DNA from 4 places in the Kluyvera huaxiensis genome. Region 1 is predicted to be linked to each of the others. Evidence: predicted binding sites of a transcription regulator. Region 1 holds the regulator's gene; each other region holds the start of a gene.

What was found. The regulator PurR, encoded in region 1, represses purine synthesis genes. The targets are predictions, from matches to a motif close to CANGCAAACGTTTGCNTG.
Region 2: the regulator PurR is predicted to act here: its motif matches at 2,361-2,378, upstream of purM (phosphoribosylformylglycinamidine cyclo-ligase).
Region 3: the regulator PurR is predicted to act here: its motif matches at 1,878-1,895, upstream of gcvT (glycine cleavage system aminomethyltransferase GcvT).
Region 4: the regulator PurR is predicted to act here: its motif matches at 2,168-2,185, upstream of purT (formate-dependent phosphoribosylglycinamide formyltransferase).

Annotation. Positions count from the first base shown of each region.
Region 1 is NZ_JBEFLV010000001.1:72,234-76,270, reverse strand. It holds gene sodB (superoxide dismutase [Fe]) at 1-416, shown strand, start outside; gene ABOC97_RS00410 (MFS transporter) at 483-1,649, opposite strand; gene cydH (cytochrome bd-I oxidase subunit CydH) at 1,810-1,899, opposite strand; gene purR (HTH-type transcriptional repressor PurR) at 2,193-3,218, shown strand; gene punR (DNA-binding transcriptional activator PunR) at 3,235-4,037, opposite strand, start outside.
Region 2 is NZ_JBEFLV010000002.1:108,075-112,111, forward strand. It holds gene ppk1 (polyphosphate kinase 1) at 1-372, opposite strand, end outside; gene purN (phosphoribosylglycinamide formyltransferase) at 625-1,266, opposite strand; gene purM (phosphoribosylformylglycinamidine cyclo-ligase) at 1,267-2,304, opposite strand; gene bglK (beta-glucoside kinase BglK) at 2,593-3,471, shown strand; gene ABOC97_RS02655 (6-phospho-beta-glucosidase) at 3,496-4,037, shown strand, end outside.
Region 3 is NZ_JBEFLV010000009.1:90,680-94,716, forward strand. It holds gene gcvP (aminomethyl-transferring glycine dehydrogenase) at 1-123, opposite strand, end outside; gene gcvH (glycine cleavage system protein GcvH) at 308-697, opposite strand; gene gcvT (glycine cleavage system aminomethyltransferase GcvT) at 724-1,818, opposite strand; gene ubiI (FAD-dependent 2-octaprenylphenol hydroxylase) at 2,211-3,413, opposite strand; gene ubiH (2-octaprenyl-6-methoxyphenyl hydroxylase) at 3,434-4,037, opposite strand, start outside.
Region 4 is NZ_JBEFLV010000022.1:29,530-33,566, forward strand. It holds gene edd (phosphogluconate dehydratase) at 1-192, shown strand, start outside; gene ABOC97_RS19485 (bifunctional 4-hydroxy-2-oxoglutarate aldolase/2-dehydro-3-deoxy-phosphogluconate aldolase) at 232-873, shown strand; gene purT (formate-dependent phosphoribosylglycinamide formyltransferase) at 950-2,128, opposite strand; gene ABOC97_RS19495 (tellurite resistance TerB family protein) at 2,310-2,951, shown strand; gene ptrB (oligopeptidase B) at 3,034-4,037, shown strand, end outside.

The DNA.
Region 1 (4,037 bases):
TCGTGCGCACCTCTGAAGGCGGCGTGTTCAACAACGCGGCTCAGGTTTGGAACCACACCTTCTACTGGAACTGCCTGGCGCCAAACGCCGGTGGCGAACCAACTGGCGCCGTGGCTGAAGCCATCGCTAAATCTTTCGGTAGCTTCGCGGAGTTCAAAGCCCAGTTTACCGACGCAGCGGTGAAAAACTTCGGCGCGGGCTGGACCTGGCTTGTGAAGAAAGCAGACGGCTCTCTGGCTATCGTGTCAACCTCTAACGCGGGCACTCCGCTGACGACTGACGCTAAGCCTCTGCTGACCGTTGATGTATGGGAACATGCTTACTACATCGACTACCGCAACGCGCGTCCAAACTATCTGGAGCACTTCTGGGCTCTGGTGAACTGGAAATTTGTTGCTGACAATCTGGCGGCATAAGCCACGATCATCTGCGTCATCCGGTGATAAAAAAAGCAGAAGGTTAACCTTCTGCTTTTTCTTTAATTACTGGCTAACAACCGCCTCTTCGCCTCGGCTGCGGCTACTGAAGAAGACCACCAGCAGCGCCAGGCCGGCGACAATCGCGCCCATCACCGGTACAAAGCTGTAACCCAGACCACCGGAAATCACCGCACCACCGGCTACCGCACCCAGCGCATTGCCCAGGTTGAACGCGCCAATATTCACCGATGACGATAGCCCCGGAGCTTCATGCGCCACGCGCATCACCCGCATCTGTAGCGGAGGCACCACCGCAAAGGTTGCCGCGCCCCACACCACCATGCTGACGGCGGCCCCTATCTGCGTTTGCGCAAGGAATGGGATCGCCAGCATAATCACCATCAACAGCAGCAGGAAACCTTTCAGCGTCCCACTCACCGAGCGGTCAGCGAACTTGCCGCCCAAATAGTTACCAATTGAGAAGCCGACGCCAATTAACACCAGCATCAGGGTAATAAAACCAGAAGTCGCATGCGTAATGCTGTGCAGAACCGGTGAGATATAGGTATAGAGGGTGAACATCGCCCCCGCACCCAGCACGGTGGTAAGCAGTGCGGAAAGCACCTGTGGGCGAACCAGAACCGACAGTTCACGTTTAACATCCGGCTTTTCCCCCGCCCCGCCTTTCGGCAGAGACAGCCACAGGCTCGCGATTGCAATCACCCCAAGACCCGCTGTAGCCAGGAACGACATTCGCCAGCCAATTGTTTCACCAAGCCAGGTTGCCGCAGGAACGCCGCCAATATTGGCAATCGTCAGCCCCATAAACATGGTGGCGACCGCGCTGGCCTGCTTGTGTTTTGGCACTACGCTTGCCGCTACAACCGATCCCAGACCGAAGAACGCTCCGTGGTTGAGACTGGTAATAATGCGCGACAGCATCAGGGTGGTATAGTCCGGCGAAATAGCCGACAGCACGTTGCCCAGCGTAAAAATGGCCATCAGGAAGATCAGAGCGTTACGACGGCCGCGATGGGACAACAGCAGCGTCATCAGCGGCGCACCGACCATAACCCCTACCGCATAGGCGCTGATCAGCATTCCGGCCGCCGGTATGGAGACGTCAACGCCTTTCGCAATAACGGGCAGCAGCCCCATCGGTGAGAACTCTGTGGTACCAATACCAAATGCCCCGATAGCTAACGCTAGTAAGGGAAAGTTAATTTTCATGCAATGACTCCGTTTAGCCGCAGTCTGGACGCGGCCTGGCAACATAGTGCAAAAGCATGACATCAATCACAGAAAAACAGAAGTGTACAAAACTGCAAAAGATTATTGCGAAATGAGTAACAATCAGTCGTGAGGGAGCGGATGCCCCCTCACTGGGGAATTAATGCAAAATAGCGGTAAAACCTGCAGCGACGATCAGAGCCAGCGCAATAACGGTCGTACAGAGAGACAGTTTAAGATCGGTACTCATCAATTTTTCTCCTTTTGATTACCACAGTAAAACTGCGTTTAATCATTTTTGCACAGTTAATCGTAAAAATCTTCACAGATTTAGCAGGATGTTTGTTTTTGCTCTTCCACTTTGCGCCAGGATAAGTCAAAATTCGACGCTTATTTATGAGCGTACCGGCCATTGACCCCCTCCTGTCGTCCTGTATCGTTTCCCGGCGAATCACAATCACTAAGATTGTGCCAGGGTGTGTGAAGGCAAACGTTTTCCTTTCGATTTTATCAGGGGCAGGCCAGGGTCTGGAGTGAGATGGAATGGCAACAATTAAAGATGTAGCGAAGCGCGCAAACGTTTCCACTACAACCGTATCACATGTAATTAACAAAACGCGTTTTGTCGCTGAAGATACGCGCGAAGCCGTGTGGGCGGCTATCAAAGAGCTGCATTACTCACCGAGCGCCGTTGCCCGTAGCTTGAAGGTCAATCACACCAAATCGATTGGTTTGCTGGCCACCAGCAGCGAGGCCGCCTACTTTGCCGAAATTATCGAAGCCGTTGAGAAAAACTGCTTTGAGAAAGGCTATACCCTGATTCTCGGCAACGCGTGGAACAATCTAGAAAAGCAGCGCGCTTATCTGTCGATGATGGCGCAAAAACGCGTCGATGGCCTGCTGGTCATGTGCTCTGAGTATCCAGAACCCCTGCTGACTATGCTCGAAGAGTATCGTCACATTCCTATGGTGGTGATGGACTGGGGTGAAGCTAAAGCTGATTTTACCGATTCGGTTATCGATAACGCCTTTGAAGGCGGCTATATGGCTGGTCGTTACCTCATCGAGCGCGGCCATCGCGATATTGGCGTGATCCCTGGCCCACTGGAGCGTAACACCGGCGCAGGTCGTCTGGCGGGCTTCATGAAGGCAATGGAAGAAGCGCTGATCAACGTCCCGGCTAGCTGGATTGTTCAGGGCGACTTTGAGCCCGAGTCAGGCTATCGCGCGATGCAGCAGATTCTGTCTCAGCACCCGCGCCCTACCGCCATCTTCTGCGGCGGTGATGTGATGGCGATGGGTGCGCTCTGCGCCGCCGATGAGATGGGGCTGCGCGTGCCGCAGGATATTTCACTCATCGGTTACGATAACGTGCGCAACTCCCGCTTCTTTACGCCGGCGCTGACCACCATTCACCAGCCAAAAGATTCGCTCGGTGAAACGGCCTTCAATATGCTGATGGACCGTATCGTCAGCAAGCGCGAAGAGTCGCAGTCGATTGAGGTGCATCCACGCCTTATCGAGCGTCGCTCCGTGGCCGACGGCCCGTACCGCGACTACCGCCGTTAATTTTCCAACGGACGCCTTACACGGGCGTCCGCAACCACTCCTCGTTTAACGTCTCACTGTCCCCCAGATACTCCAGCAGCCAATTTAATGCTGGCGAAGCTTCGCTTTGCTGCCAGGTCACACAGCAAGCCGCATCCGGGAAGGGATTTTCCAGCGTCAACGCCACCCACTCCCCGCTATCCAGCCACGGCTGCGCCCGATGTCCGGGGACCATTGCGGCACACAGCCCTGCTGAAATGCAGGTTTCCGAGGATTCCCAGTCCGGTACTACCACCCTCTTTTGGTTATCCAGCAGCCAGGTCGTACGTTTGGGTAATGAACGCGAGGTATCTTCGCGCACCAGCGATGGCCAGTTGCGCAACACTTCATCGCTAAGCGGGCCTTCCATCTTCGCCAGAGGATGGGAGCTCGCCACCACGCAGTGCCAGTTCAGCATGCCCATATCGCGAAAAGCAAAGCGCCCACCGACCGGAATGGCCTGGGTGGCGCCAATCGCTAATTCCACGCGTCCATCAGCCAGGGCGTCCCACACGCCGTTGAACACTTCCTGAAAAACAATCAGTTCAACATCGTTAAAATGACGGTAAAAATCGACAATCAGCTGGCGGGTACGTTCCGGTTTAACGATATTATCGACGGCAATGGCTAACTGCCCGCGCCAGCCGTTAGCAATCTGCTGGCATTGCTGGCGCGTGATCTGCATTTTTTTGATGACAGAGCGCCCTTCCTTTAAAAACCATGCTCCCGCGGGCGTTAATTCAACATCCCGATGGCGTCGTTCAAACAGCGGGACCGCCAGCCACTCTTCAAGCTGACGCA
Region 2 (4,037 bases), on a different contig from region 1:
GCGCAGCCAGCCTTGCTGGTTGGCGGAAAGCTGGCGTTCGTTAATCAGGAAGATTTGGTTGCGTGCCATTTCCAGCAGCAGCTCATTGTACAGACCATCAAACTCCTGATCGGCTTTCAGCACTCGCGCCTGAATCCGGGTCAGAAGATGGCGAGAATGCGTGGTCACGCCCTGTTCTTCGCTGATGATAATCCGTCGCTTCAGTTCGGCGAAGCGGACTTTATAGAACTCGTCGAGGTTGTTGGAGTAAATCCCCAGAAAACGCATACGCTCAATCAGCGGATTGCTTTTGTCTGCCGCTTCCTGAAGGACACGCTCGTTGAATGACAACCAGCTTAGTTCTTTTTCGATGTACAGTTTTTCCTGACCCATTACTACTCACACTCCGGTTTGTCCACGGGACGCGGCAAAGTCGTCTCACTGTTTATATTGCTAGCTTTGCCAGACGATGTCCAACTGTGTCAGCTAAGTATGACAGTAATCCTATTTCCCATAAGAAAATATTCATTATTCTTTTTGATATCTAAGTCTTTTTTGCCGTTTGTGCTGACCCTAACCAGGCAGATTACAGGCATAAAAAAGAGGGCCGCAGTGGCCCTCTTTAAGTCGTGTGCTGATGCGATATTACTCGTCCGCCGCGTAGCCTGCCGGAGGCAGCCTGACGCCATCAATCCAGGCATGATTGTCCTGCATTTTCAAGCGTCCATCGAGGAACCAGCCCACCACCAGCGGGTAGATAGCATGTTCCTGAACCTGCACTCGCGAGGTAATTTCATCTTCGTCATCGCCGTCGAAAACCGGCACTTTAGCCTGTAAAATTACCGGCCCGCCGTCCAGCTCTTCGGTAACGAAATGCACGGAAGTCCCGTGTTCGGCGTCGCCATTTTCCAGCGCCTGACGATGGGTGTTCAGACCCGGATATTTTGGCAGCAGGGAAGGGTGGATATTGAGCAATTTCCCCTGATAGTGCTGAACGAAATCGGCGCTGAGAATACGCATATAGCCCGCCAGAACCACAACATCGGGGGCATAGGCGTCGATTTCATGCATCAGCTCACGGTCAAATGCTTCCCGGCTAGCAAATTGGCTGGCGGCCAGCGCGTGCTGCGGGATACCCGCATCGCGCGCGCGCTCAAGGCCGAATGCGTCGGCCTTATTGCTGAAAACCGCCCGAATGGTGCCATTAATCCTTTTTTGCTCACAGGCGTCGATAATTGCCTGCAAATTGCTGCCGTTGCCGGAAATCAGCACCACGATGTTTTTCATTTATTCGATGACCACACGCTGTTCGGAATCAGTGGCTTTGATATAGCCGATTTTCCACGCGTTTTCACCTTTTTCGTTCATCAGCGCAATCGCTTTGTCCGCTTGATCGGCAGCCAGTGCAATCACCATACCGACGCCGCAGTTAAAGGTGCGGTACATTTCATGACGGCTGACGTTACCGGCATCCTGCAACCAGCTGAATACGGCTGGCCACTGCCAGGAGGATTCATCGATCACGGCCTGGGTGTTATCCGGCAGAACGCGCGGAATGTTTTCCCAGAAACCGCCGCCGGTCAGGTGGGCGATAGCGTGGACGTCAACGCTCGCGATCAGTTCAAGAATAGACTTCACGTAGATGCGGGTTGGTGCCAGCAGATGGTCGGCCAGCGTTTTGCCTTCCAGTTGAGTCGTGTCCGGGTTGCAGCCGCTTACTTCCACAATTTTGCGAACCAGAGAGTAGCCGTTGGAGTGCGGGCCGCTGGAGCCAAGGGCAATCAGCACGTCGCCGTCGGCAACTTTGCTGCCGTCGATGATTTCTGATTTTTCAACTACGCCAACGCAGAAGCCCGCGACGTCGTAATCTTCACCGTGGTACATCCCCGGCATTTCAGCCGTTTCACCGCCGACCAGCGCGCAGCCGGACTGCAGGCAGCCCTCGGCGATACCGCTGATAACGCTAGCTGCGGTATCAACGTCCAGTTTGCCAGTGGCATAGTAGTCGAGGAAGAACAGCGGCTCGGCGCCCTGAACCACCAGATCGTTAACGCACATGGCGACCAGATCGATACCGATAGTATCGTGACGCTTTAAATCCATCGCTAAGCGTAATTTTGTGCCAACGCCGTCAGTGCCTGAAACCAGCACCGGTTCGCGATATTTTTGCGGCAGTGCGCACAATGCACCGAATCCACCTAATCCACCCATCACTTCCGGACGGCGAGTTTTCTTCACCACCCCTTTGATACGGTCAACCAGAGCGTTTCCTGCGTCAATATCAACACCGGCATCTTTATAGCTGAGAGAGGTTTTGTCGGTCACTGCTAAGTCTCCACGCGTTTGCGTTAGCAAGAAAAATCGGCGCAATTCTATCAGCCCAGGCAAACGTTTGCGAGCCTATTCTGCACCCATTTTTTAACACCTGATTTTTCCACCTATTCAGCAATTAAATTGGTTGAATATGATACTGCTCACGAAAATGAAACCGGGTACATCCTTGTCCTTGCATCCATTGTGCATAATCCACATCATATGACTGAAACCGGTTTCTGTTTTTTGTTACAGATGACCGAACAAGAGATTTGAACGCAGCCAGAAGGGATGAATGGAATGAAAATCGCTGCTTTTGATATTGGTGGTACGGCGTTAAAAATGGGCGTAGTCGATGCAAATGGTGGATTGCTGGAAAAAGGAAAACAGCCCATCAGCAATAGCGACGGTGAGCAAATTCTTTCAGCCATTGAAGCCTGGATTGCTGCACATCCTCAGTGTACCGGTATCGCGATAAGCGCACCGGGCTACGTTAACCCGCACACCGGCTATATCGAGATGGGCGGTGCTATCCGTCGGTTCGACAACTTCGCGATTAAAGAGTGGCTTGAGGAGCGCTGCGGTTTACCCGTCGCCATCGAGAATGATGCGAACTGCGTACTGCTGGCCGAGCGTTGGCAGGGCAAAGCGACTGAGATGGCGAATTTCCTGGTGCTGACTATCGGCACCGGCATCGGCGGCGCTATTTTCTGCAATAACCAACTGGTGCACGGTGCGCGTTTTCGCGCCGGTGAATTTGGCTATATGCAAACTTCACGTCCCGGCTCCCGCGATGTTCGACGCTACTCAATGAACGAAAACTGCACCCTGCGCGTACTGCGCTATCGCTATGCGCAGCATATTGGCAAACCGCTGGACGAAGTGACCGGCGAGGAGATCTTCGACCGCTTCGACGCGGGCGATGCCGTCTGCCGGCGGTTGGTTGCAGAGTTTTTCAACGGTATTGGAACGGGGCTCTATAACCTGGTCAATCTGTTTGATCCACAAACCATTCTCATCGGCGGCGGCATCGTTGAACGCCCCGGTTTTCTGGCGCTGATGCGTGAGCATCTGGCCTGGTTCGGTATCGCCGACTACATCGATACGGTCAGCCACGGTAATGACGCCGGGCTGATTGGCGCGGTTTATCATTTCAATCAGCAATACTCGCAGCGATAACTTACTGATTAACGAGGGAAAGATATGTCTGGATTTAAAGCTGGGTTTCTCTGGGGCGGCGCGGTAGCTGCACATCAACTGGAAGGTGGCTGGAAAGAGGGCGGCAAGGGCGCCAGCGTCGCGGATGTGATGACCGCCGGTGCGCACGGCGTACCACGTGAAATTACCGACGGCGTACTGCCGGGGAAGAACTACCCAAACCACGAAGCCATTGATTTCTATCATCGCTATAAAGACGATCTGCAACTGTTCGCTGAGATGGGCTATAAATGCTTCCGTACCTCCATTGCCTGGACGCGTATTTTTCCCAATGGCGACGAGCTGACGCCGAACGAAGCGGGCCTGCAGTTCTATGATGATCTGTTCGATGAGTGCCTGAAGTTAGGTATCGAGCCGGTCATTACCCTGTCGCACTTTGAGATGCCGTATCATCTGGTGACTGAATACGGCGGCTGGCGCAACCGCAAGCTGATTGAGTTCTTCGTCCGCTTTGCGAAAGTGGTGTTTACTCGCTACCAGCACAAAGTGAAGTACTGGATGACGTTCAACGAAATCAACAACCAGGC
Region 3 (4,037 bases), on a different contig from region 1:
CAGTGCGTTTAATGATTCCGCGCCAACTGTTTTGAGCATCTCTTGCTGCTGCTGGGCATCCGGCCCGATGTGACGTTCAATAAACGCGCCACGGTTTTCAAGCTGGCTTAAAGTCTGTGTCATGAGCGATGGTTCCTGAAACGTGCGGTGAATCGTGATTGTCTGACTGATTGGTCCGATGGCGCAGGCCAACCTGTTTTCGTAGGCCGGATAAGGCAACGCCGCCATCCGGCATACTGCGCCGATCGTCTGATGGCGCTGGGCTTATCAGACCTACCCCGACCCGAAGGCCGGGTAAGGCATTACATTATTCGTCTTCGAGCAGAGCTTCGTATGCGGTCGCATCCAGCAGCGCGGCAACTTCGGCTTCGTCGCTGGCTTTGATTTTGAAGATCCAGCCACCGGCGTACGGTTCGCTGTTAACCAGCTCAGGAGAGTCGCCCAGCTCATCGTTGACAGCAACGATTTCGCCGCTGATTGGCGCGTAGATATCGGATGCCGCTTTAACGGATTCCGCGACCGCGCAGTCGTCGCCCGCGCTCACGGTTGCGCCGACTTCAGGCAGATCAACAAACACCATGTCGCCCAGTAATTCCTGCGCATGTTCGGTGATGCCTACGGTGTAGCTGCCGTCAGCTTCTTTGCGCAGCCATTCGTGTTCTTTACTGTATTTCAGTTCTGCTGGTACGTTGCTCATCAAGAAATCTCCAGAATAATAATCGGTTACGCTACGGACTTACCGTTGCGTACAAAAATAGGTTTAGTGACCTTTACCGGCATTTCACGGTTACGGATTTGTACAATCGCCGTCTCGCCAATCCCTGCCGGGACGCGGGCCAGCGCAATACTGTGGCCTAACGTTGGCGAGAACGTTCCGCTGGTGATAACCCCTTCATGGGCATTGCCGTTGGCATCGGTAAAGCGCACCGGCAGTTCACCGCGCAGCACACCTTTTTCAGTCATGACCAGACCAACCAACTGCTCGGTACCTTTTTCGCGTTCCAGCTCCAGCACTTCACGACCGATAAAGTTACGGTCGGCCGGTTCCCAGGCGATAGTCCAGCCCATGTTGGCCGCCAGCGGAGAGATACTTTCGTCCATCTCCTGGCCGTACAGATTCATGCCGGCTTCCAGACGCAGCGTATCGCGCGCGCCAAGACCACAAGGCTTCACGCCCGCCTGTACCAATTTCTGCCAGAAATCAGCGGCCTGCTCTTTTGGCAGCGCAATTTCGTAGCCCGCTTCACCGGTGTAACCCGTGGTGGCGATAAAGAAGTCGCCCGCCTGTACGCCAAAGAAAGGTTTCATTCCTTCAACCGCATGACGCTGTTCATCGCTAAACAAGCTGGTCGCTTTCGCCTGCGCGTTCGGGCCCTGCACCGCAATCAGCGACAGATCGTCACGGACAGTGATGTCGATAGCGTATGGTTCGGCGTGTTGGGTAATCCAGGAGAGGTCTTTTTCGCGGGTGGCTGAGTTGACGACGAGGCGGAAATAATCTTCGGTGAGGTAATAAACAATAAGGTCGTCAATCACGCCGCCCGATGCATTTAGCATACCGCTATAAAGCGCTTTACCGGGTTTGGTGAGCTTGGCGACATCATTCGCCAGCAGGTAGCGCAGGAACTCGCGGGTCCGGCTGCCGTGAAGATCAACGATGGTCATATGCGACACATCGAACATCCCGGCGTCAGTGCGCACCGCGTGGTGCTCATCAATCTGCGAGCCATAGTGCAGCGGCATCATCCAGCCGTGGAAATCTACCATGCGCGCGCCACATAACACGTGCTGGTCATACAAAGGCGTTTGTTGAGCCATCATGTCCTCGTTGAATATATCGCACCACAAAACCTAACGACGACGCCTCTTCAGGTGCCGACGCAAACGTTCTCTTTTCCTTGAACTTACCACTGAACACCGTGCTAAACCATCAGGAAAAAGGGGACATCACATTAGCTTATGACCAAAAGCCGCGAAAAAGCATACAGAATGATTGACTACAAAAAAGCGAAATACACCACATATAATTAACAACAATGGCGATAGATTCAGCATAAGATGATATTTCATGCGGAAAACGAGGCGTGTTTTCCGTAACATGAAAACGAGCGGATTAAAAAATCTAATGCGAAAAACAACGTGAAATTAGATTTTTTCAAATGAGGAGTCAGACTCCCGGCGGGGCCACCGGGAGCAAAAGTGTGATCGACTTAACGAAGCCACTCTGGCAGGTCATTCAGGCCCATCGCCTGACGAATCAGCTGTGGTTTCACGCCGGGAAGGGTATCCGCCAATTTCAGGCCAATGTCACGCAGCAGTTTTTTCGCCGGGTTTTCGCCCGCGAACAGTTCGCGGAAACCCTGCATCCCCGCGAGCATCATCGCAGCGCTGTGCTTACGGCTGCGCTCATAGCGACGCAGATAGAAATGCTGGCCGAAATCTTTCCCTTGCGCATGTAAACGCTTGAGCTCATCGATAAGTTCAGCCGCATCCATAAAGCCCAAATTGACACCCTGCCCGGCTAACGGATGAATGGTGTGCGCCGCGTCGCCTACCAGCGCCAGACGATGCGCAGCAAACTGCCGCGCGTAGCGCCCAGTCAGCGGATAGATTTGCCGTTCACTCTCGACCTTGCACAGCCCCAGACGATTATCAAAGGCAATATTCAGCGCCTGGTTAAACTCGGCCTCGCTGGCCTGCTGCATCCGTTCGGCTTCCTGCGGCGATAACGACCAAACGATAGAGCACAGGTTTGGATCGGATAACGGCAGAAACGCGAGAATTCCTTCACCATGGAAGCACTGACGCGCCACCGCATCGTGCGCATCTGCAGTGCGAACCGTCGCCACCAGCGCATAATGGCGATAATCCCAGAAGGTCAGCGGAATATCAGCTTTGCTGCGCAGCCATGAGTTTGCACCATCAGCGCCAACCACCAGGCGAGCGGTCAGCATATTGCCATCTTTGAGCGTCAGAAAGGCTTCATTCTCGCCCCACACCACTTGCTGAAGTTCGGCAGGAGCCATTAGGCTTACGTCAGCACAACGCTCGGCTTTCTGCCATAAAGCGTGATGAATCACTGCGTTCTCGACGATATGACCGAGATGGCTGTAGCCCATACTGCGATCGTCAAACGCAATGCGACCAAAACTGTCTTTATCCCACACTTCCATACCGTGATAGCAGCTGGCGCGCTGGGCGACAATCGCCGACCAGACGTCCAGCTTTGACAGCAGTTTTTCGCTACCAGCATTAATGGCCGACACACGCAGTGCGGGTGGCGCATCGGCTGCTAGTTCGTGTGGCAACGATTGCTCCAGCACCGCAACCCGCAGGCCGCTGCCCTGTAAACCGCAGGCCACCGCCAGCCCAACCATTCCACCGCCTACGATGGCAACATCAACACTCTGCACATTAACTCCTTAAACTGCTTCTAGCGGGCGACCCAGCCCAGCGTCCGCTGCGCCAGCACATCGCGTGCGGGGGTAAACAATTCCATCGCCATCAGCCCTGCGTTACGCCCGGCAACCAAAGGAGCCCAACGATTAGCGAACAGATGTACCAGGCTATCGGTGACGCCGATAGTCGCGGATTTATCCTCCGCGCGCTGGCGTTGATACTGACAAAGTAGCGCATAGTCACCGATATCCTGCTGGGCGTTATGCGCCTGTGTCAGCGTTTCCGCCAGCGTCATCACATCACGCATACCGAGATTAAACCCTTGCCCGGCAATCGGATGCAGCGTCTGCGCGGCATTACCAACCAGCGCCAGTCGGTGCGATACCGTTCGCGTAGCGGTGGTCAACGACAGCGGATAGACGCTACGTGCACCTGTTTGCGTGATTTGCCCTAAGCGCCAGCCAAATGCCTGCTGCAACTCATGGCAAAAACGTGCATCGGACCAGCTTAAAACCTCGTCATGGCGTTCCAGCGGATGGCACCACACCAGCGAGCAGCGATTCTGCGACATGGGTAACATCGCCAGTGGCCCATATTCAGTAAAGCGCTCGAATGCGCGCCCCTGATGAGCAACGGCG
Region 4 (4,037 bases), on a different contig from region 1:
GGCGACATGATTCGCGTAAACGGCCAGACCGGCGAGCTTACGCTGCTGGTCGATGAAGCCGAACTGGCCGCGCGTCAACCGCATATTCCTGATCTGAGCGCTTCGCGCGTGGGAACAGGCCGTGAACTGTTCGGTGCATTACGGGAAAAACTGTCCGGTGCAGAGCAGGGCGCAACCTGTATTACCTTTTAAGATGACACGATTTGTAGATCTGGCGAGAGAGAATTTCTGATGAAAAACTGGAAAACAACTGCAGAAGCAATCCTGACCACCGGCCCGGTAGTACCGGTTATCGTGGTTAACAAGCTTGAGCACGCAGTACCGATGGCGAAAGCGCTGGTTGCAGGCGGCGTACGCGTCCTGGAAGTGACGCTGCGTACCGCATGCGCGATGGATGCTATCCGCGCTATTGCTAAAGAAGTTCCGGATGCTATCGTCGGCGCGGGTACCGTGACCAACGCACAGCAGCTGAAAGAAGTCACCGAAGCTGGCGCGCAGTTTGCTATCAGCCCGGGCCTGACCGACAATCTGCTGAAAGCAGCGACTGCAGGCACTATCCCGCTGATCCCGGGTATCTGCTCTGTATCTGAACTGATGCTGGGTATGGAACATGGTCTGAAAGAGTTCAAATTCTTCCCGGCTGAAGCCAACGGTGGCGTGAAAGCGCTGCAGGCGATTGCAGGTCCATTCTCTCACATCCGTTTCTGCCCAACTGGCGGTATCTCCCCAGCTAACTACCGTGACTATCTGGCACTGAAAAGCGTTCTGTGCATCGGTGGTTCATGGTTAGTTCCAGCTGACGCGCTGGAAGCTGGCGATTACGATCGCATCACCAAACTGGCTCGTGAAGCAGTTGAAGGTGCTAAGCTGTAAGATAACTGTCTGCCCGATTTGGTTTTCGGGTCGCAGATAAGAAGGGCGGGTATGCGCAAGCAGCCCGCCTTTTTTATTACCCTTGAACGATGACGGCAGCCGCGGCGATTTTTGCGCGCTCAACCGCTTGCTCCACGCTATCGCCCGTTGCCAGCGCCACGCCCATACGACGGGAGCCATCAATATCCGGTTTGCCGAACAGGCGCAATTGCACCCCAGCACCCAGCGCGTTCTGCACATTATCGAAGGTAACGTTACGGCTACTCAGCTGTGGCAGCAGTACCGCGGAAGCCGAAGGGCCGTATTGGCGAATTGCCCCCACGGGTAATCCGAGGAATGCTCGAACATGCAGGGCAAACTCAGAGACGTCCTGCGAAATCAGCGTCACCATTCCGGTATCGTGTGGGCGCGGAGAGACTTCGCTAAACACCACATCATCACCGCAGACAAATAGCTCTACGCCGAATAACCCGTAACCCCCCAGCGCCAGTACCACCTCACGGGCAATTTCCTGCGCACGCGCCAGCGCCAGCTCGCTCATCTGCTGCGGCTGCCAGGATTCACGGTAGTCGCCATCTTCCTGACGATGTCCTACTGGCGCACAGAAATGAACGCCATCGACCGCATTGACGGTGAGCAGGGTTATCTCAAAATCAAAATTCACCACCCCTTCAACAATAACGCGCCCGGCCCCTGCGCGGCCGCCCTGTTGAGCATACTGCCATGCCTGCGCCAGCTGCTCTTCATGGCGAATAAAGGTCTGCCCTTTACCGGACGAACTCATGACCGGCTTAACGATACAGGGGAGGCCAATATTCGCTACTGCCTGGCGGAACTGCGCTTCACTGTCGGCAAAACGGTACGCGGAGGTGGGTAATTTGAGGGTTTCAGCCGCCAGGCGACGGATGCCTTCGCGGTTCATAGTCAGTTTGGTGGCACGCGCACACGGCACCACGTGCTGGCCTGCCTGCTCGAGTTCAATCAGCGTATCGGTGGCGATAGCCTCAATTTCCGGCACGATAAAGTCTGGTTTTTCCTGCTCAACCAGCGCTTTAAGTACCATACCGTCGAGCATATTAATCACATAGGAACGATGTGCGACGTGCATTGCCGGGGCATCGGCATAACGATCGACGGCGATCACTTCGATTCCTAACCGCTGGCACTCAATGGCCACTTCTTTACCCAATTCACCTGAACCCAGAAGCATTACGCGCGTCGCAGCAGGACGCAAAGCTGTGCCTAATAACGTCATTACCTATTCCACCGTCTATCCAAAGTTTGGCACATTATAAACGAAAACGTTTGCGTCTGTCTTGGGATCAGCAAGCAGGAGAGGGTATCGCGTTAAATTTTCGCATCTTTATGCGGCGCAGACATATTCTGACATCCGCTCGCCTAGTCTGAATGTCGTACACGTTTCTATTGGAGGTCATATGTCAGGCTGGTTGAATCAACTGCAATCGCTGCTGGGGCAAAAGTCGGGTGAAGGGAAAAGTGGGCTGAATCAGATGCTGGTGCCTGGCGCTCTGGGCGGTCTGGCGGGTTTACTGATTGCCAGTAAGTCGTCGCGGAAAATGCTGGCGAAATACGGCACCGGTGCGCTGCTGGTCGGCGGCGGTGCGGTAGCGGGCAGCGTACTGTGGAACAAGTACAAAGACAAAATGCGCGGCAGTCCACAAACGGAAATGAAGTATGGCGAACCCGCCGCACCGCTCGATGTACGTACTGAACGGCTGATTTTAGCGCTGGTCTTCGCGGCGAAAAGCGACGGGCATATTGATGCGAAAGAACAGGCCGCCATTGAACAACAGCTGCGTGAGGCGGGCGTAGAAGAGCAGGGGCGAGCGCTCATTGCCCAGGCCATTGAACAACCGCTTGATCCGCAGCGTCTGGCCCGCGATGTCCATAATGAAGAAGAGGCGCTGGAACTGTATTTCATCAGCTGCGCCGCGATTGAGATCGATCACTTTATGGAACGTAGCTATCTGAATGCGCTGGGCGACGCCTTGAAGCTGCCAGTGGAGGTGCGTGAAGGCATTGAACAGGATTTACGGCAGCAAAAACAGCAACTTTAAATGACTTATTACAGGTTTTGCTTGCATCGTCGTCTAATTTGTCCACCCTTATAGGGTGTGACTAATACAGAAGAATAATGAGATGCCACCTAAAGCAAAACGGATACCCCACACCATGACCTTGCATGGTGATACGCGCGTTGATAATTACTACTGGCTTCGGGATGATTCGCGATCCCAGCCCGCGGTGCTTGACTATTTGCAGCAGGAGAATGCCTACGGGCGCGAGGCTATGTCATCGCAGCGCAGCCTGCAGGATCGCGTATTAAAAGAGATTATTGACCGCATACCGCCAAAAGAGGTATCAGCACCGTATATCAAAAACGGCTATCGCTATCGTCAGGTCTATGAACCGGGCCGCGAGTACGCGATTTACCAGCGCCAGGCGCTGGGCGAAGAAGCCTGGTCATTACTGATTGATGAAAACAAACGCGCCGCCCACAGTGAGTTTTATACGCTGGGCGGGCTAAATGTGGCCCCTGATAATAACCTGCTGGCGGTGACGGAAGATTTTCTCTCGCGCCGTCAGTACGGCCTGCGCATTCGCCATCTGCAAAATGAAACCTGGCTACCGGAAGTGATTGAGGGCGTTTCGCCGGGCGTAGTCTGGGCCAACGATTCACGCACGCTCTATTATGTGCGCCAGCATCCCGTCACGCTGCTGCCGTGGCAGGTGTGGCGTCATCATATTGGAACGCCAACGGTCCAGGACGAGTTGATCTATGAAGAGGCGGACGACGCGTTTTATGTCAGCCTGCACAAAACCTCATCGCGTAAATATGTGGTGATTGCGCTCTCCAGCGCGACGACCAGCGAAATGCTGCTGCTTGATGCAGACAAATCAGATGCCCAGCCGCAGTCCTATTTACCGCGCCGTAAAGATCACGAATACAGCATCGACCACTATCAGCAGCAGTTCTATCTGCGCTCCAACCGCGATGGCAAGAACTTCGGTTTATACCGCAGTGATAGCTGGGATGAGCATGCATGGCAAACGCTGATTGCCCCGCGTGACGCGGTCATGCTGGAAGATTTCACCCTGTTCCGTGACTGGCTGGTGGTTGAAGAGCGCGAACATGGCTTGAT